DNA from 3 places in the Colwellia sp. M166 genome. Region 2 is predicted to be linked to each of the others. Evidence: predicted binding sites of a transcription regulator. Region 2 holds the regulator's gene; each other region holds the start of a gene.
The links. The regulator MetJ, encoded in region 2, represses methionine synthesis genes. The targets are predictions, from matches to a motif close to TAGACGTCTAGACGTCTA.

Region 1: metA (homoserine O-succinyltransferase) is a predicted target of MetJ. The motif match lies at 1,419-1,436, and genes of this name have one in related genera.
Region 3: msrA (peptide-methionine (S)-S-oxide reductase MsrA) is a predicted target of MetJ. The motif match lies at 3,261-3,278, and genes of this name have one in related genera.

The regions. Positions count from the first base shown of each region.
Region 1 covers NZ_CP040755.1:3,877,002-3,883,422, reverse strand. Annotated here, with positions in the region: gene metH (methionine synthase) at 1-328, opposite strand, end outside; gene metA (homoserine O-succinyltransferase) at 351-1,301, opposite strand; gene FGD67_RS17530 (hypothetical protein) at 1,855-2,169, opposite strand; gene FGD67_RS17525 (DUF4177 domain-containing protein) at 2,866-3,291, opposite strand; gene FGD67_RS17520 (DUF3297 family protein) at 3,968-4,216, opposite strand; gene FGD67_RS17515 (hypothetical protein) at 5,215-6,093, opposite strand.
Region 2 covers NZ_CP040755.1:2,052,574-2,058,994, forward strand. Annotated here, with positions in the region: gene metL (bifunctional aspartate kinase/homoserine dehydrogenase II) at 1-976, opposite strand, end outside; gene metB (cystathionine gamma-synthase) at 1,007-2,164, opposite strand; gene metJ (met regulon transcriptional regulator MetJ) at 2,400-2,732, shown strand; gene FGD67_RS09335 (VOC family protein) at 2,849-3,262, opposite strand; gene ccoG (cytochrome c oxidase accessory protein CcoG) at 3,505-4,884, opposite strand; gene FGD67_RS09345 (sigma-54-dependent Fis family transcriptional regulator) at 5,076-6,421, opposite strand, start outside.
Region 3 covers NZ_CP040755.1:3,532,391-3,538,811, forward strand. Annotated here, with positions in the region: gene FGD67_RS15960 (acyl-CoA dehydrogenase family protein) at 101-1,255, shown strand; gene FGD67_RS15965 (tetratricopeptide repeat protein) at 1,447-2,292, shown strand; gene msrA (peptide-methionine (S)-S-oxide reductase MsrA) at 2,644-3,204, opposite strand; gene FGD67_RS15975 (DUF3083 family protein) at 3,455-4,579, opposite strand; gene FGD67_RS15980 (DUF3820 family protein) at 4,806-5,027, shown strand; gene rmf (ribosome modulation factor) at 5,339-5,512, shown strand; gene FGD67_RS15990 (HesA/MoeB/ThiF family protein) at 5,621-6,370, opposite strand; gene modC (molybdenum ABC transporter ATP-binding protein) at 6,363-6,421, opposite strand, start outside.

The DNA of each region.
Region 1 (6,421 bases), 1.8 Mb from region 2:
CGGCTTTGAAATTAATATCAGCACTATGCGCTGCCATGTCGTAATCAGCCATGGCAATCGTCGTAGCGTTAAAGGTATTCGTTTCAAGAATATCAGCACCCGCTTCAAGATATTCACAATGAATGGCTTTAATAATGTCAGGTTGCGTCAGCACCAACATATCGTTATTACCTTTAACGTCACAATGCCAATCGGCAAATTGTTCGCCACGATAATCTTGCTCTTCAAATTTATAGGCTTGGATCATCGTACCCATTGCGCCATCTAAAATAAGAATGCGTTTTGCTAACTGCGCTTGTAATAAACCATAAGAGGAAGATTTCAGCACTTTTGCTTGAGAGTTTTCTGACTTAGACACGGGATTTCCCTGGATGAATGGCTTTAATATGGTCTGCATCTAATTGATACGGCGTAATTTGATAAACGTAATAGTTCAACCAATTGGTAAAAAGTAAACTGCCATGGCTACGCCACGTGTTTGCGGTATCACTTTTAGGGTCGTTATCAGTAAAGTAATTATCAGGTTTTGCAGCATGTCCGCCAGTATCAAGATCTCGAAAGTATTCCTCACTCAAAGTCGAAGCGTCATATTCTGGATGCCCGGTTAGGTAAACTTGTTGTTTGTTTTTACTGGCCGCTAAATAAACCCCAGCATCATCTGACTCAGCCAATATTTCTATATTATCTAACGTTTGATAATCAGCTTTATCAATATAACCATAACGGGAGTGTGGCACATTAAAGCTTTCATCAAAGCCTCGGGTTAGTTGCTCTTTCGGTTTTAAACAACGATGACGATAAACCCCTGAAAGCTTATGCTCACGCAAATGTCGTTTTAAACCATAATGATGGTAGAGCGCAGCATGGGCAGCCCAGCAAGAAAACATCGTTGATGTCACGTTTTGCTCTGCCCAGTCAAACACTTGGCAAATTTTATCCCAAAAGGTCACTTGCTGATAATCAAGCAATGCTAGTGGCGCACCGGTAATAATCAAACCATCATATTGTTTATGTTTAATATCATCAAATAAGCGATAAAAGTTATCTAAATGCGCTTGCGGTGTATTTTTAGATTCATTGGCATGTATACGGACAAATTCGACATTAATTTGCAACGGAGTATTCGCCAACATGCGCAAAATTTGCACTTCGGTTTCGATTTTATTCGGCATTAAGTTAAGAATTGCCACTTCCATTGGACGAATTTCTTGATCAGCAGCACGGCGTTCAGACATCACAAAAATATTTTCATGATCTAAAATCGTCAAAGCTGGCAGTTCATTGGGGATCTTAATGGGCATAGTACTAACCTAATATCAAATATTCTTAAAGTATAAGGTAACGCTGAAAAACAGCATTATTACCAACAAATTTTACCTGCCTATAATGTGACTTGGATTTCTAGCTATGTCAACCTCTAAACGTATAGACGTCTAAATGTTTTTTTATGATAATGACAATTTTATTATTAAGACAATGATTCAGCGATAAAAATTAGTCAGAAAATGACAAATAATACGTCTATTAAGCCTTTCAGGTTAACAAAATGATTTTAATGATTTTAATGATTTTACAAAGCGATGATGAAAAAGAGAGCATAGAAAGGAGTAAAATGTTTAAAAACTATCAGAAAAAAATTATAAACACCTGTTATATAATAATTTAACTTAAAGTTACGCATTTAAGCATTTATAAATTGAGTTAATAAACTTACCATAAAAACTGACGACATAACAAAATGGGTTAATACAGCATTGAGTGAAAAGTGCTTTTCTCAAAGATAAATTCAAAACATCTCAGCTTAAAATTTAACAGATAAAAACACGCTCATGAATAAAAAATAAAGCTCCGCGGCTAGTTATTTTTTTTACGGTACTTAACATAGCCATAAAAGTAATTTAACAATACCGCAATGACCAGTAGAAAAACACCGGAAGACATTTGCCTTTCATTTAGGAGCTTTAACTGCCAAAAGTAAGCAATAAATGCTAAAAACATCGCAAGTAACAATAAACTTATTCCAACACTTTTACCAAAGGCTTGAGGATCAGAAAAATTACTTTCCTTGTAGCCTGAAATTAGGCCTCTGCGCCCTTTAAAGGCGATCAAATAACCAGAAATACCACAAGGTAAAACAGCAAAGAATAAAATAATTAAAGCTTCAATCATCGACTTTTCAATAACGCAGCTCCTTAATGCGAACGCCAAACCAATAATTTTCTTCCACTCAGTAAAGTTTCAAAGGTTTAGCGGCACAGGTTCACAGTTCCAGATTGAACCTAAGTATCTACATCCTGTAGACAACAAAGATTGACGCTTTCTCAAAGCAACCCAAGGGGCTATAGCTAACTTTTAACCTAACATCGTTGAAAATTGTTAATGTAAATAACTACACCGAACACTTTTCACCTTGTGATCTCAAAAATTAGCTAATAGCAGAGACTAAAATGACAGATCAGCAGCCCCTAACAATAATAAGCACAAAAGCTAGCAGTAAATATTTAATGCTAGCTTTTGAAAAAGTGATCTTAGATTGAAACCATTCTTTAAAGGGAATAATTAACAACATCGGCGATAACATCAAAGCTCTAAACAATGCCAATGTTCCAATAGCACCAGCTACTTCGCCAAAATCGATCACCCTAGATTGATAAAATTGCAGCGCATAAGTGAGTACAATAAGTGCCTAAAGCCTTTGATCAGCCTTGCACTACGTTGAATTTTACTGACTTGATTTTTCGTTAAACTCAAATCATCCATAATACAAAACTCCATAATAATAATTTAACGCTCAATAAAGTGGCTAGCACTTAACTGATAGTGATAATAAAAGTCAACTGTATGTTGAATTTTTTGTTTAATTTACTATTCAATTATTTCTCTTTGTAATAGCGCAACCATATTGCCTATTTTAGCCGACCAAACATTTTGCGCTAATTCAGGAGTTAATATCTGTACAACCAGCCAACCTTCCTTGCCCTCTCGGTTAAATATTTCAGTAAAATCGGGCAGCTTAGCCTTTTTAATTCCAGCTAAAAACCCTTCTTTATACGCTAGTTCCAGAGTTTTATATTCGTATTTTGTCATTTTTATGACTTCCTGGTAATCAAGGTCATGAATACTGATATCAAAAACAGATGCTAATGCTTTTTTAGATTGAAGCGATGCTGATGCCTCATTTTCAATTCGCTGAATTGTCCTAAGGTTAAGCCCTGCAGCTATCGCAAGTTCATCTTGTGACCAAGAGTTTTTATTCCTTAAATCAATAACTAAGTTTGCATTAATCTTCATAAGTATCGACAACCTATTATTTTAGAGACCATTAAATTATCCACATAATTGCTAAAAACTTTACGACAAATCGACGAGATAATAACGACAACTATACGACATCTTTACGACAGCTGTGAAATAAGTCAACAAAACACAAAATAAAAACACTATAACGAGCACTTTACGTATTAATTAATCTGAATGATGCCTGCTCCCAACGCTCGATAAGTCAATACTGTTCAACACTACCAGCCATAAAACACATCCCAACGTAAAACTAACCGAACTGGCAACAATCTGCCAAATATCGATACCTGAAGAATAAATCAACACTGGGATTGCAATAAAGCTTCGTAAAATCAGAGTACCGTAATGGTAATTAACGCTAATTTAAATATTAAGGTATCTTGCTAGCATCTGCTAAAACACTCGACACAATAACCACTAAATCACTGTAATTAAAATAAAAACACTAATTCACCTTATGCTAACATACGTAAATTGAAACCGAAATGTGCAAGGAAGTGAACGAGATAACCAAAAATTTATTAAGCTGAAGTGTATAGTTAGTAGTATGGTTGAAAAAGTGGCTTTAACAACGAGAAGCGTTGAACCGCTGACCAAAGAGGATTATCGCACCATCTACCTATCATAACGGCGTGCGTAATCCTCCAAGAAAAGAATAGTCAGAAACCTAGCTATAGAAGGCTTCAACCGTTCCTTTTAACGTCATCAGAAGAGGTTGTCCTCGACGATCTAGCGCTTTAGGGTGTGGGATTTTTACCCATCCTTCACTGATGCAGTACTCTTCAACATCAGAACGTTCTTTGCCATTCAATATAATACCGATAGCATGTTCAAAAATTTCTGCCACGTGGTGTGGACTACGAGGGTTACCAGAAAGACGATCCGGTAAAGCCGGCAACGATGTACTATCGCTCATGTTATTAACCTGAATTAAATAAAAGTGCGCTATTGTAGACAATATCACTCTAGCGCTCAAGAACTGCAATAGAGTTTAGTCGCATTATGATGCGGCTACAGTCACCTACTTGATTGACCAGTAGGCTTCACAATTTTATTTCACCTTATCATCCACACTTCAAATTTTAAAAAAACTTAGGCGTATCAACCAAATAATACCAAACTCAGCTATAGCGAAAGAATTTCCTATCTTGCAAGTAGATAAAGCAACATTGTCTATAAAAGTGTTATAGATACGCCAAACTCAGGACAAGCACAATTGTTCAATAATTTATGACAATTACACGCCAGCCATATTAATTAAAAACAACGGTAAAAAACTATAAAGTAAAAAATCGATAAAAATAAAAGCTTGTTGTTAAATTATTAACATACCAACGTATTAAAGCAGAACCTAAAAGTAATTTAGCAAGTATCATTAGGCTATTTCTATAAAATAAATTAGCAATATTCAATTGACTCACCCCATGTATATGATGTCGATTAATACCAGTATAAAATTGCTGAAGTGTAGGTAAGGGGCGATAACAGAACCCGATAGCCTTAGGGTGCCAACGGTACTTACGTATCGCTGTTTCACGAGAATACAGCATATATCGATAAACTAGTATCGCGTTAAACAAGATGCCGATATAGATTATGAATACAGATGTCACAGCGGAGTAAATTAGGTGTTGCTAATCAACAGATTAGTAATTATCGGAAAAAACCAGGAACAATTATGGCAAGCAAAAGGCAGGATGCCTGCATGAAACCGACGAATTTACTTGTTTCATCTGCTGCGTTAACTCTTTTAATTTTAGCTGTGCAACTTTGGTTCTATTAATTGAACAAGGTCTAGTGAATTTTACTTGATGTGAGGAGCCACACCAACATTTAAAACAGCAGCTTAACAAGGTTAGTTATAATGCTGAACAAAGTGAGAAACAATCAACTGTAATTTATTCATTAAAAGACTTATAACTTATTTGTAACTCTATCTAAAAGGCTAGAATTTATTCTACTTTGAAAAACTTCAGGTTTTAATTTTAAAGACCACGATTTTATTAAATTCTCCCTAAACTCATAAATTATTTGTGGAGGGATTTTAGAGTCATTTACCTTTGACAGCTCGTCAGGAGCCTCTAATTCTAACATTTCGTATAGGTTTAATAGCTTATTTTTCTCGAAAGATAAATTTCGTTGAGTTGTAAAAGAGTTTATTAACTCTTTAGAAAAACTGGAATAGTGAACATTAAAGGATGTAGACCACAAATCTGCTAATGTATTGTCCGCATATTTAAAAGATCTTAATCCCGCCGTTACATATCTCCCTGACTTGACGGCTTTATCTAATGCTATTTTCGATTCTTGTATTACGTATAACTCTTCTATTTTAGTGAGTCTCTTATATTTTTTATATATCTGTTCTATTTGATTTTTGATTTCATCTGCTTTAGACATATCTACTTCAAACTCTTGATCATAAAGTCTAATAACTTTTTTACCGTTCCTTTCGTAAAAATCATTTCTGTTATATGATCTGTTAACGAAGTTACTATCATAACCATATTGACTCATTGTTGATTGAAGTGACTGAATAAAGTTATCAAGTGCAAGCTCCAATATAATTTTACTTTGATCTGATGTAATATTCCGTTTTGCAGGATCCAATGAATCTTGTAATTTAGTTATTTGAGTAATCCACTCTTTTCTTTCATCAGCTTGTTCTGGATAAATATAAATCACAAAAAATACAACTAAAAAAATTGCGATGCCATGGTCTTTAATAAAGCCACCAAAAGAAGCTAATAAGTTGGTTTCTGAATTGTTATCTGCATTTAGTAGTTCAGTCATGGTCAAGTCCATTGAAGTTATAACGAATCATATCGACTCTCTCCTTCCTAATTTATAGCTATAAACCTTATTGACAGATGTTAAAAATATCGAATTAAGGGATAGTCCATATATCATTAATTAAAGCCGTTGATATCGATTTAGCCAACCTTATTTTTAGTATTCGCACTATTGATGGCCATGATAAGTATAAATTACGTAAAACAACCTGTTAGTAGAATTAGGCACATTCTCCCCTGTATCATAGGCATGGCAGCTTACTCTGGAACATATATTGAAGTTATTATAGATGGTTAAAAGTTTCACGCTTGTTCTCATGGTGCCGTGG
Region 2 (6,421 bases):
CTATTTCAGTACCGCTAATTTCTGGCGCAAAACTACTCGCAACATGTAAATGACTATTATGATTTGCTAAGGGCTGTAAGGTTTTTGCATGTAACACCGGATTACCCAAACGACCAAGTTCGTTAGCAACGGCGTTTGGCAAACGATGTAGTTTTCTTGCCTGTGGCACAACACGCGGATCAGCACTATAAATACCATCGACATCAGTCCAAAGCGTAACGTTACGCGCGCCAACTAAAGCGGCCATAATAGTGGCGGAATAATCACTACCGTTACGGCCCAAGGTGCAGGTTTTTTGTTGTTGATCACGGGCAATATAGCCCGTGACCACCACGAGTTGTCCCGGTTGTTGCTGAGCCAAAAAGTTATTTTCACTTTGGTTGTAATCAATAGCGCAGCTTTTTTCACTTTCCAATAAAAGAAAATCTCTAGCGTCTAACATGTAACTTGGGCAAACTCGCTCACTTAATACCGCTGCTAACAAGCGCGCTGACCAAACTTCGCCAAAGGCTAATAAGTCATTTTGAAAAGCTTCAGGGTCTGTAGTTAATTGTTTGGCTATCTGGGCAATATCAGCTGACAACATTGATGTTAGCTTTGCTGTGCTGTCAACACTGAGTAATGACTTGAGCAAGTCCCCTTGTAAGGTTTGCAGTTCAGTTAGCGCAAGTTCAAGTTGCTGAGGTAGTGATTTTACCAGCTCATTGTCGTTAATCTGTGTTGAGTTTTCTTGCTGTGCCACAACATATTCTACACCCAGCTGATAGAGACTAAAAAGCGCATCAGTAGTATTACCATTAGCTGATACCACCACCACATCATTAAGCTGGCAATGTTGGCGAATAATATCAATAACGCGTTCGATACAAGCCGGAGTAGCTAAGCTACTGCCACCGAATTTGTGCACGTTACTGGCAGTTTTTGCTAACTGATTTTTCGCCGGCGTAAGCTTAACCGCTACATTTGACTCTATCATTTTATTACCATATCTGTGTGACACTTTACTTTATGTTTGGCTGGCATCTAATGCTTGGCTAAGATCAGCCAAAATGTCAGCAATATCTTCAATACCAACTGAAATTCGTACCAGTGACTGTGAAATACCGGCAACAAGTTGTGCTTCAATTGCCATACCAGCGTGCGTCATGGTTGACGGGTGACTGATCAAACTTTCAACACCACCAAGCGATTGCGCTAGCGTGAATAATTTAAGCTTATTAAATAGTACTTTCACCGCTTCAACGCCACCTTTAATTTCGAAACTCATCATGGCGCCAAAATCATTTTGCTGTTGCTTCGCCAAGCCATGTTGGGGGTGATCTGCCAAACCAGGAAAGTACACTTGCTCAATGGCATCATGCTGAGCAAGAAATTGCGCTACCGCATTAGCATTTATTTGGTGTTGTTTCATACGTATAGGTAAGGTTTTTAAGCCTCTTAGCGCTAAGTAGCTATCAAATGCTGAGCCGGTAATGCCAATACAGTTTGCCCACCAAGCAAGTTCTTCACCAAGTGTTTGCTCTTTGGTCACCACAACACCACCAACCACATCACTATGACCATTAATATATTTCGTGGTGGAATGAAAAACAATATCAGCGCCAAGCAATAAAGGTTGCTGTAATACAGGTGACAAAAAGGTGTTATCCACGGCAACTAATGCGCCAACAGCATGTGCTTGTGCGGTAACAGCAGCAATATCGACTAAACGTAATAATGGATTACTCGGTGTTTCAATTAACACCAGTTTAGGTTTAGCCGAAAGTGCTTGGGTTAAGGCGGCTTGATCATTTTGATCAACCACCACTAACTTAAATTGTCCACGCTTAGCTAAATGGGTAAATAATCGGAAACTACCACCGTAACAATCATGCGGAATAACCACCGTATCTTCAACGGATAGCAATTGGCAAATAAGGTGTACAGCTGACATACCGGTACTGGTGACAATACCGACAACACCTTGCTCTAATTCGGCAATAGCTTGAGCAAATGTTGCACGTGTTGGGTTGCCAGTGCGCGAATAATCAAACTGACGTTTTTCATTAAAACCTTTAAGGGCATAGGTGCTTGAGAGATGAATAGCAGGGATCACACCACCATGTTGCTGGTCACTATTAATACCTGCCCTAACGGCGATGGTGGCAATTTTTTTCTCACTCATGTCTGCTCCAGAATAGACGCTTTTCTATATAGATGTTTGGACGTCTACAAATCTAAACGGTTTAAAGCCTGCGGTCAAGAACTTTAGACATCTAAACTTCTACACATTCGTTATTGACTCACGCCCCACAACCAGTAAAATCAACAACTAAGAATAAACTTATAACTAACAAATCTAACTAAAAGATTTCGCGACTATAAGTTTATCGCAATTAATTAAGCATAGAGGAATATTCATGGCAGAGTGGAATGGCGAATATATTAACCCATACGCCGAACACGGGAAGAAAAGTGAACAAGTAAAAAAGATCACCGTGTCTATCCCTTTACGTGTGTTGAAAGTGCTAACTGATGAAAGAACACGTCGTCAGGTAAATAACCTACGTCATGCAACTAACAGTGAACTATTATGTGAAGCATTCTTACATGCTTTTACTGGCCAACCTTTGCCAGATGATGGTGACTTAGCAAAAGACAACACACAAAAATTACCCGCAAGTGTTCGTCGGGCGTTAGAAGCACAAGGCATCACTGACTTCAGTGAATACGAAGCTGAAATTGAAGATTAATCTAATCTCACAACAAGCAGATAAAAAGGCGCTGATCAGCGCCTTTTTTATTGCTTATTTTGGACCTAACTTTACGCGCCAGAGCTATAAGGTTAAAGCTATTGCCTAGAAGCAAGTTACCAACTTTCGCCGTTCAATTCGAGTAAATCCCACTTTGTACCATATAAATCTTTAAACACGACAACCGTGCCATATTCTTCAACGCGGGGCTCTTCATTAAACTCAACACCTTGAGCTTTCATCTCATGATAATCACGCCAAAAGTCATTGCTTTGCAAGAATAAAAATACTCGTCCTCCGGCTTGGTTACCCACTGATTGGCTTTGCTGTGCATTACTCGCCTTAGCAAGTAATATATTAGTGCCATTGCCGTTTGGTGGCGATATTAGCACCCAACGTTTTCCGCCGCCTAAGTCGGTGTCTTCAATAAGCTGAAAGTTCAACTTTTCGGTATAGAAGGCAATTGCGTCATCGTAATCTTCAACCACTAGGGCGATATTCGATATTCTTTGTTTGATGGTTGTCGTCATTAGTTTTACTCTTAATTGATAGTGAGTGCTATTTTTCAGTCTTTAACTATCGTTATCTGGCTATTTTACTGACAGTTTATTGGACTTTAATCAGTAGACAAGGCGCTATTTTAACGCATTTCAGGTCAAATAAATCAAAAAAAGACGCCTGTACGACGTCTTTTAAGAGCAGTGAATGATACTGGCTATACTCTTGGTATTATTGATGTTGCCAAGCGTTACTCATGCGTAAAACACGACAGCTAATTCGAGAAAAACTTAGTCACGGTTATCGCTTTAACTTCCGGTAAATCATGCACACTTACCTGTAATGACACTTCGCTTACTCGTTCTGTAACCTCCTCAGGCGTCATCGTTAAATGTACAGGCACGCTAGCTATTTCACCGCCTTTAATTAATATATGATCCGCAACACTTAAGGTAACATTATTGTTCAGGACACTGATGTCAAATTGCCGATCAATTTTCGATTTATTGGTAATTTTTAACAAATAGCTATTGGTAACATTATCCTGAAAATCGAGTTGAAATAATGCGCCACGATCACGTAATACAGAAAACTCAATTGGCACTCGTACTTGCACGGTATAAACCATAAATAGCATGGCTAATATCGATAAAATACCATAGCCAATAATTTTCGGCCTGAGCAGCTTTGCCTTTTTGCCCAATAAAGCATTTTCGCTGGTATAACTAATTAGACCTTTAGCATAATTAAACTGAGTCATAGTTTGATCACAAGCATCTGCACAGGCACCACAATTAATGCATTCATACTGCAAACCATTACGGATATCGATACCAACTGGGCAAACTTCAACACAAAGATTACAGTCGACACAGTCCCCTAAACCCAGTACTTTTGGATCTTCTTTACGTTTACGGCGGCCACGGTTTTCACCGCGTAATTTATCATAAGCCACTAACAGTGTGTTTTTATCAAACATGGCTGATTGAAAGCGTGAGTAAGGGCACATATAAATGCACATTTTTTCTCGTAAAAAGCCTGCATTGCCGTATGTACATACAGCAAAGAACAAGACCCAGAAAGTGGTTAATCCGTCCCATTGCCATTGGAAAAAATCGACATACAGTGCTCTAGCCGGTAAAAAATAACTAATAAAGGTCGTTGCGGTAAGAAATGCCATTAGCCCCCAAATAAGGTGCTTGGCAGACTTTCTCGCAAAGGTATCTAACGTGGTTGGCTGCTTATCACGTTTAATACGTTGGTTGCGACTACCTTCTAGCCATTCTTCGACCCAAATAAAGCTGAAAGTCCAGACCGTTTGCGGACAGGTATAACCACACCAAATTCGCCCTAACCACGTAGTGATAAAAAACAGTAAGTAACAACTAACAATCAACAACCCCGCTAAAAGCGTGAAGTCTTGTGGAAAAAATGTTTGTGAAAAAACATGGAATTGCTGTTTACCAATATCTAACAGTATCGCTTGGTGACCTTGAAAGTTAATCCAAGGTACCAAAATAAATAACAAAACAAAGGCTAAGCCGGTGAGTTGCCGGATTCGTTGATAGTGACCTTTTTGCTTACGAACATAAACAGGAGATTCAGACTTGTATGGCTTAATGATTAAGTCTTCTGCTTTATAATCAAACTTCATGATTTACTACTAGTACTAACCTTAGGATAATTACCAATAGCAAAATATGAACCAAGTTAGATAAGTATTATAACTTCATGTTTAATATGTGTATTTTTAAAACGAAATTAAAAGCAAAGTTTATCATAACCCACGACATATCACTGAACCACGATATATCACAGAAAAATCAAGACAAATCTGCAGATCAGTTAATTAGGTCGACTAATATGCAGTTTTTTCATTCGAGAGCGTAGTGTACTTTCCGGTAAGCCTAATTGCTTAGCTGCTCCCATTTCACCACCAATACGCCATTTACATGCCTTTAAAGTCGTTAGTATATGCTGGGCTTCAACTTGTACTAAGGTTTCTACTAGTTTTGGCACTACTGCTTTTACATTGTTTTTGAAATTAAAATTTAAAATCGATGCAGAGGTTAAAATCATTTCACGCTCCAGCACATTTTGTAATTCACGAATATTACCAGGCCATTGATAGTGCATAAGTTGTGTTAAGCTGCGATTACTGATCGCACTGATGTTTTTCCCCAACTTTGTATTTAATGTGCTAATAATCGCTTGCGATAAAAGTGGAATGTCTTCTTGGCGTTCACGCAGCGGTGGTACAGTAACAGGAAAAACATTTAAACGATAAAATAGGTCAATTCTAAATGTGCTACTTGCGATCATCGCTGATAAGTCGCGATTGGTAGCAGCAATAATGCGTATATTCACCTTGATGGTTTCACTTCCACCTACCCTTTCAAATTCTTGCTCTTGTAATACTCGCAACAATTTTCCTTGCGCCTCCATTGACAGCTCACCAATTTCATCCAAAAATAGTGTGCCATCATTGGCCAATTCAAAACGCCCTTTACGACGTTCCATAGCACCAGTAAAGGCGCCTTTTTCGTGACCAAAAAGCTCTGACTCCAACAAACTTGGTGTAAAGGCTGCACAATTAACTTTCACCATAGTAGAGTTTTTACGTTGGCTCAGGGCATGAATATTACGGGCAACAAGTTCTTTACCCGTACCATTTTCACCCAAAATCAACACCGTACTATCTGTTTGTGCCACTAGCTCAACTTGTGACAGCATTTGTCTGACAATTGCGCTTTTACCCACCAACCCTGCTGACGACCACTCTTGGGCTAATTCATTTTGTAAATAGGTATTTTCAGCTTTAAGTTGTTCGGTAAGCGACTGCACGTTTTCTAAAGCACTGCGCAATGCTAACTCAATTTGTTGTTGCTGACTTACATCACGAAAGACCGCAACAGCACCGATAAGATGATTATTTTTATAGACCGCTTGTGTGGTGTATTCAACCGGAAAATTACTACCATCTTTGCGCCAAAACACCTCACCAGTGACTTGTCGAGAGATACCATCAACCGCGGTATTGAAGATTTTACAATCGCAAGCAGGATAGGGCTCGCCATTACTATAACTGTGATGGTGAAATTGATGAATGTTCTTTCCGAGCAATTCAGCAGAGGTCCAGCCTGTCATAGCTTCTGCGGCCGGATTAATGAAAATAGCACGACCTTGTGCAT
Region 3 (6,421 bases), 1.5 Mb from region 2:
GCAGTACTAATGGACTATTGGGCTTTCTAAAAAGCCTAGGTAAACTTGGCTTCTGAACCGAATATGGTAGATATTCACCTGATTAAAAGTGAGATTTTTGATGGATTTGTCTTTAACTGAAGAACAAATGATGATTCAAGATATGGCGAAAAAATTTGCCGAAAGTGAACTCGCACCGGTAGCTGCGCAGCTTGATGAAACGATGGATCAAAAGCTATTTTTGGCTAATTTAGCACAATTGACCGAACTAGGTTTTATGGGCTTAAACATCAAAGCTGAATATGGCGGCGTTGAAGCCGGCAGTGTTGCCTTTAGTTTAGCTATTACCGAACTTGCTCGTGCTTGTGCTTCAACTGCGGTAACAACATCGGTGACCAATATGGTCGCTGAGGTGATTCAGGCCGTTGGTAATGAAGAGCAAAAGCAAAAGCATTTACCAAAGCTTTGTAGTGGTGAGTATCGCGCCGGTGGCTTTTGTTTAACGGAAGCAACTGCAGGTTCTGATCCCGCAGGGATGAAAACTCAAGCAGTTAAAGACGGAGATGATTACCTTATTAGCGGCAGTAAACTTTATATCACCAGTGGTTCATTCGCTGATGTTTTTGTGGTTTGGGCAGTTACTGACCCAGCAGCGAAAAAAGGTAAAGGTATCTCGTGTTTTATTGTTGAAGCCAACACTGCCGGTATTACTATTGGTAAAGCTGAAGGTAAAATGGGCCAGAAGGCGTCACCAACCAATGAAGTGCACTTTGACAATTGCCGTGTACCAGCTTCAGCCTTGATGGGTGCTGAAAACAAAGGTTTTGGCGTTGCGGTAGGTGAACTTGCCGGTGGCCGTATTGGTATTGGCTCGTTAGCACTGGGCGTTGGTCTTGCTGCACTTGATTACGCTAAAGCTCACATTGTTGAGCGTAAACAATTTGGTCAGTCATTGGCTAATTTTCAAGGACTGCAGTGGAAGCTTGCTGAACGTTATACTGAAATGGAAGCGGCGCGTTTATTGTTAATGCAAGCAGCATATACCAAAGAGCAAGGCCAACCTTTTGGTATGGCAGCGTCAATGGCCAAATTATTTGCTACTGAGAATGCAAATAAAGCCTGTTATGACGCTTTGCAGTTAATGGGCGGTGCGGGCTATATTCGAGAATACCCACTTGAGCGTATGGCGCGTGATGTGCGCGTAACTTCAATTTATGAAGGTACGAGTGAAATTCAAAAAGTGATTATTGCTCGAGAATTATTACAAAAAGTGTAGGGCGTATATCTTGAGATAGCCCACTTATTTAAACGGACATTGGCTGAGCTGATGTCCGTTTTTTTGTGATATTTTTAAGACTTTTTAAAATAAAATTTAACGATTATTTCTCTCAATTATAATTAGCGGCTTGTATCTTCAGGGTTTGGCCCCACTTTAAAATCATATATCTTATTATTGGAACTGCATTGATGATGAACTCTATTGCGATCACCTTAGAAAACTTTCAACAAGTTATTATTGAAGAATCAAAAAACCAACTTGTATTGGTTGATTTTTGGGCCCAACAAATCCCTGAAAGTACCGAACTGCGAGATAAGTTAACAACAGCATTAGCTAATCATGGTGATACGATACTGTTTGCAACGGTTGACTGTGAGACGCAGGGGCAAATTGCTCAGCAGTTTGGTATTCAAGGTTTACCAACGGCGGTTTTAGTCAAAGATGGTCAGCCACTTGATGGCTTAACTGGTCCACAAACTGATGCAAGCATTAATGAGTTTTTAGCTAAATATTTACCCAAAGAGCAAGACTTACTGTTAGTGCAAGCTAAAGATTTATTAGCTGAAGGTAACGTTGCTGAGGCATTTCCTATTATCAGCCAAGCTTATCAACTCGATAATGAGCGGGCTGACATTAAGTTAGTGTTAGCCAATGTTTATATTCAAACGGGTAAGATCACTGAGGCAGAGTTGTTACTGAAAAGTATCAAAATGATTGATCAAGACAGTGATTATCAATCCTTAATAGCAAAGTTGGAATTAGCAAGCCAAGCTGCGGACTCTCCTGAAATTCAAGCACTTGAACAGCAGTTGCTTAATGAACCGGAGAATGTTGAGTTACAGCAGAAATTGGCGGCACAGTATAGCCAAGTTAACCGTTATGAAGATGCACTCGCTATTCTGTTTCGCTTAGTGCAAAACAATGGTGCTGATATTGCGAGCAAAGATTTATTGCTTGATGTCTTGAAGTCCTTACCTGATGGTGATGCGTTAGCAAGCAAATACCGCCGTAAACTTTACACTTTGATGTATTAATACTTCTAGGGTTTTAAATAACCTGAGTCCTAGATAAGCTAAGTCCGTCAATGCTACGATTTCTGCGTGAAACAGCATTAAATTTGCGACTAATAGCTCGCTATTAGGTATACAAATCAGCCTTGATTCACGTAAAACTTATCACATTGATAATAAATTATGCGACTAATTTTATAATTGACTAAAGTGATTGTAACCATTGCACTATACTAATTTCTTCGCACATCCATTATCCCGAACTCAGGTTAAATAAAAAGCATAACAGTAGATTGTTATGCTTTTTTGATTTGCAGCCGCTGTAGCAAAGATTTTAAGTTTCACTGAGTGAGAAGACATTTATTAGAATTGCTATTACGCAGCAGAAATAGCTTGTTCTTCGCTCTTGAGTAAATGTGAAAACTCGCTGAGAAATTTTTGGATTTTTCTCGCGACCACTAACTGGCAGTACTTATTTTCAGGGTTGTTAGTGACATAATCTTGATGATAACTTTCGGCACTAGAGAAATTATTCACGGCTTTGACCGTGGTGACTATCGCTTGCTCAAATTCTTCTGTGCTATTTAATTGCGCAATTCTCGCTTCGGCAATCTCCTGCTGCTCAGTAGTATGGAACAGAATCGTTGAGCGATATTGGCTACCAATATCATCACCTTGACGATTTAAGCTTGTTGGATCATGAATAGCAAAAAATACCGTTAATATCGTTTCTATATCCAGTAATGTCGTATCAAAAGTTATTTGCACCACTTCGGCATGATTAGCTGTCCCATTACAAACTTGCTCGTAGCTTGGGTTGATAATATCACCATCAGCGTAACCACTGACCACTGAAACGATACCTTCAATTCGGGCAAAAATATTTTCAACGCACCAAAAGCAACCTGCGCCTAATGTTATTTTCTCGATGCTCATCGCTTTTTCCTTTGAAAAATTCTTAATATTAAATGACGTTTTATAGTTTAAGTTTTAAAACGTATAGACGTCTATATGTTTATAAGCAGAATGTATCACTCGGACGTTTAGATGTCTATATGTTTTTTGATGGTTTATGGTAAATGATCAGGTGACTAAATAACTTGCTTGATGAAGCTATTAATAAGTAGACCACCTAGTGCTGATTAGTCAGCTCTAGGTGGTATGGCCGAGTAAGTTGAACAATATATTAATCAACTAATGGCAAGTTATAAGCAACATGCTGATGAAAGCGTAAGGTTAATTCGTCTTTTTCAGTCACAATTTCAAGTTCAGTGGCAAATAAACGTATCGCTTGCTCTATTTGGTTGACAAATTTTGCATAGTTTTGTTCTACGCCATTATGGCAGTTAGCAACAAAGATTAACTGCACATTATCAACCAGTACGTCAGCCTGCCATTTACTGACAATACCACATGGGCTTTGCTTAGGGTTGTAGCCTAACATTTGTAACTCGCCAACTTTCGAAACCAATTCATGCAAACTATGCCTTACAATAGGCACCAAGCCATTGGCAATCAGTGCGCCATTATTTAAGTTAAAGCGCTTTGCTACGAGTGAGAAGGTATCAGTTAGATAGGTGAATAAAGGGTTGTAGGGATCTGCTGAAGCAGGATCAATATCAACTAACTGAGAGATCCTGTGGTTAAGGGGTAAATTAACAATCGCATAAGTGATGGATGACATATTTTCAGCCAAGTTAACATTCTGGCTCGCATACCTTTGGGCGATAGGTCTAAACTTGTGTGCTTGGCTAGTACAACAACCTTTATTTTTAGCAAATATGTCGTAGGTTAAATGCTGATGATCACGCATTCGGATGCTCGTCATGGGCAGCTTTATTTGTTGTGAGAAATTAGCTAGCAGCGCTTTTACTTTTTGATGAAATTTTGCCGCCTCAACTCGGATCTCGCTGCCCGATGCCAAAAATACTAAGGTAATTTTTTTGGCTCTAATACTGGCATTAAAAAATGAATTTTGTAGCACATGTTGTTGTGGATCATAATAGAAGATGATTTGCTGTTTGGTTTGCCACTGATGCATTTCTTGGCTATAGCGTACCCGTACTAATTTATCGTTAGCAACAAGTAGGCTGTTTGTGATGCCGTTGCTATTACTGAGATTAAATAGCAGTTCAGCTAAGGCTTGGTAACAAGCATAATAATTTGCACTGCCATCATTAGTAGAATGACTCGGTAATTGTGAAAGTAGTTGCTCTGTTAAGGTAAATTCAGCCAAAATGTATTGATTATCACGAGCATTATCCGGTATGTAGGCTTTTGTTGCTGCGCTACGTTTTCTAACTATTGACATAACAATTCCCTGAAAGAACTTGGTATCATCTTGATCCCAATTTAAGTTTTGGTATGTCAGCGATTATACGCAGTGCTTGTGACATTTTTATGTCGTGTAAAAGCCAATTAAAAATATTGATAAGATGTGCTATTGGTCGTCATAAAAGTTAATTTTTGACAGCTAAATTTAAAAAATAATATTTCGCCAATGTAAACCGAGGAAACCACGTAGAGATGTATAACAAATGTCGATAAACAATAATGCAGAGTTAATTGCAGCCATTAATCAAGTTATGCCATTTGGTAAATATAGTGGAAGAAAGCTACTACAATTGCCTGAGCCTTATTTAGTTTGGTTTCATGCTAAGGGGTTCCCTGAAGGAAAGTTAGGCCAGCAATTAGCGTTAATTTATGAAGTTAAACTTAATGGCTTAGAAGAGATGTTAAGGCCTTTGTTAAGAGCTTAACTTTTCAAACTGATTTGTTCTTGAATTTATTTTTTTAAGTCTGCTTTGCTATATAGCCTTTTGCTAACAAATTGTTTTGTAATACTTAGTTTAAAGTTGTTTTTATTCGTTGTTTATTTTCCCTAAAAAAATAAAAAAAGTACCCACTTCGTCAGAAAAACAACTTGCTTTCAGCGTTTGCTTGTCCTTAAATTAATTGGGATTGAAGTGATACCATGTTGTGGTTGGTAGTATGCTTCTCTCGTTAATTAAGGTCAATTATTAATAATTATCAAATACTTATTAAATAGTAAAATGTAGAGGTGTTATTCATGAGAAGACAGAAAAGAGACAAATTAGGCAGAGCACACTCAAATGGTTATCAAGCTGGGCTTTGTGGCAGAACTAAAGAAAAATGTCCTTATCAAAATACTGATACGAAATCAGAATGGCTTGGAGGTTGGCGAGAAGCCTTAACCGATAGAAGTATGGGCTTGTTTAAATAACCTGAGCTCCGATTGATGAATAAAGTTTTCTGACTAAGCCCTCAACCTTGAGGGCTTTTTTATAGCTGCTTTATTGGTCAGGAGGTGACTTAGTGTGTTTTTGATTGATTATAAAGTTGAGCAAGCAAGGCATTTAGCTTGTTTTTTAAGTGTTAATTGTTGCCATGAGTTATTCAAACCATCAAAAATATTCAGCTGGTTAGTGGCTACCTTATGACCGGTTAAAAACTTGATTGCTTGCAATGCTTGCATGCCACCAATAATGGCGAGCACAGGGCCTAAAATGCCTAATGTTTGGCAATTATTTTCCGGGGCCTTTTTATTCGCGGGGAACAAGCATTGATAACATGCACTATCAGGCTCATTAGGATCAACAAACATATGCTGACCGTCAAAGCCGGTTGCTGCGCCGATCACTAAAGGTTTGCGGTGCTCAAGACACTTTTGATTAATGAGGTAACGAGTACTGATATTGTCAGTACAGTCAAGTATCAGGTCTACTAAAGGGAAGTAGTAATCGGCAAGCTCTGCATCGAGCATTTCATCAAGTACTTCGATATTAGTACTAGTATTGAGTTGCTGTAGTTTTTCAGCACTGGTATCCGCTTTATTTTTTGCAAGGTCTGACTCATTGAACAGTATTTGTCGATGTAAATTACTGATATCAATATTGTCACCGTCAGCTAGATAAATGTTACCGACACCGGCGGCGTTTAAATAAAGGCTTACTGGGTTACCTAAGCCGCCAACACCAACAATTAATATGCGTGCATTTTTTAGCGCTTGCTGGCCTTGCTCACCAATACCTTTGAGCATGGTTTGACGGCTAAAGCGAAGTTGTTCTTGCTGACTAAGCATGGTTTGACGGCTCCGTATAATGATAACTATGTACCGCATTAGCTTTAAATT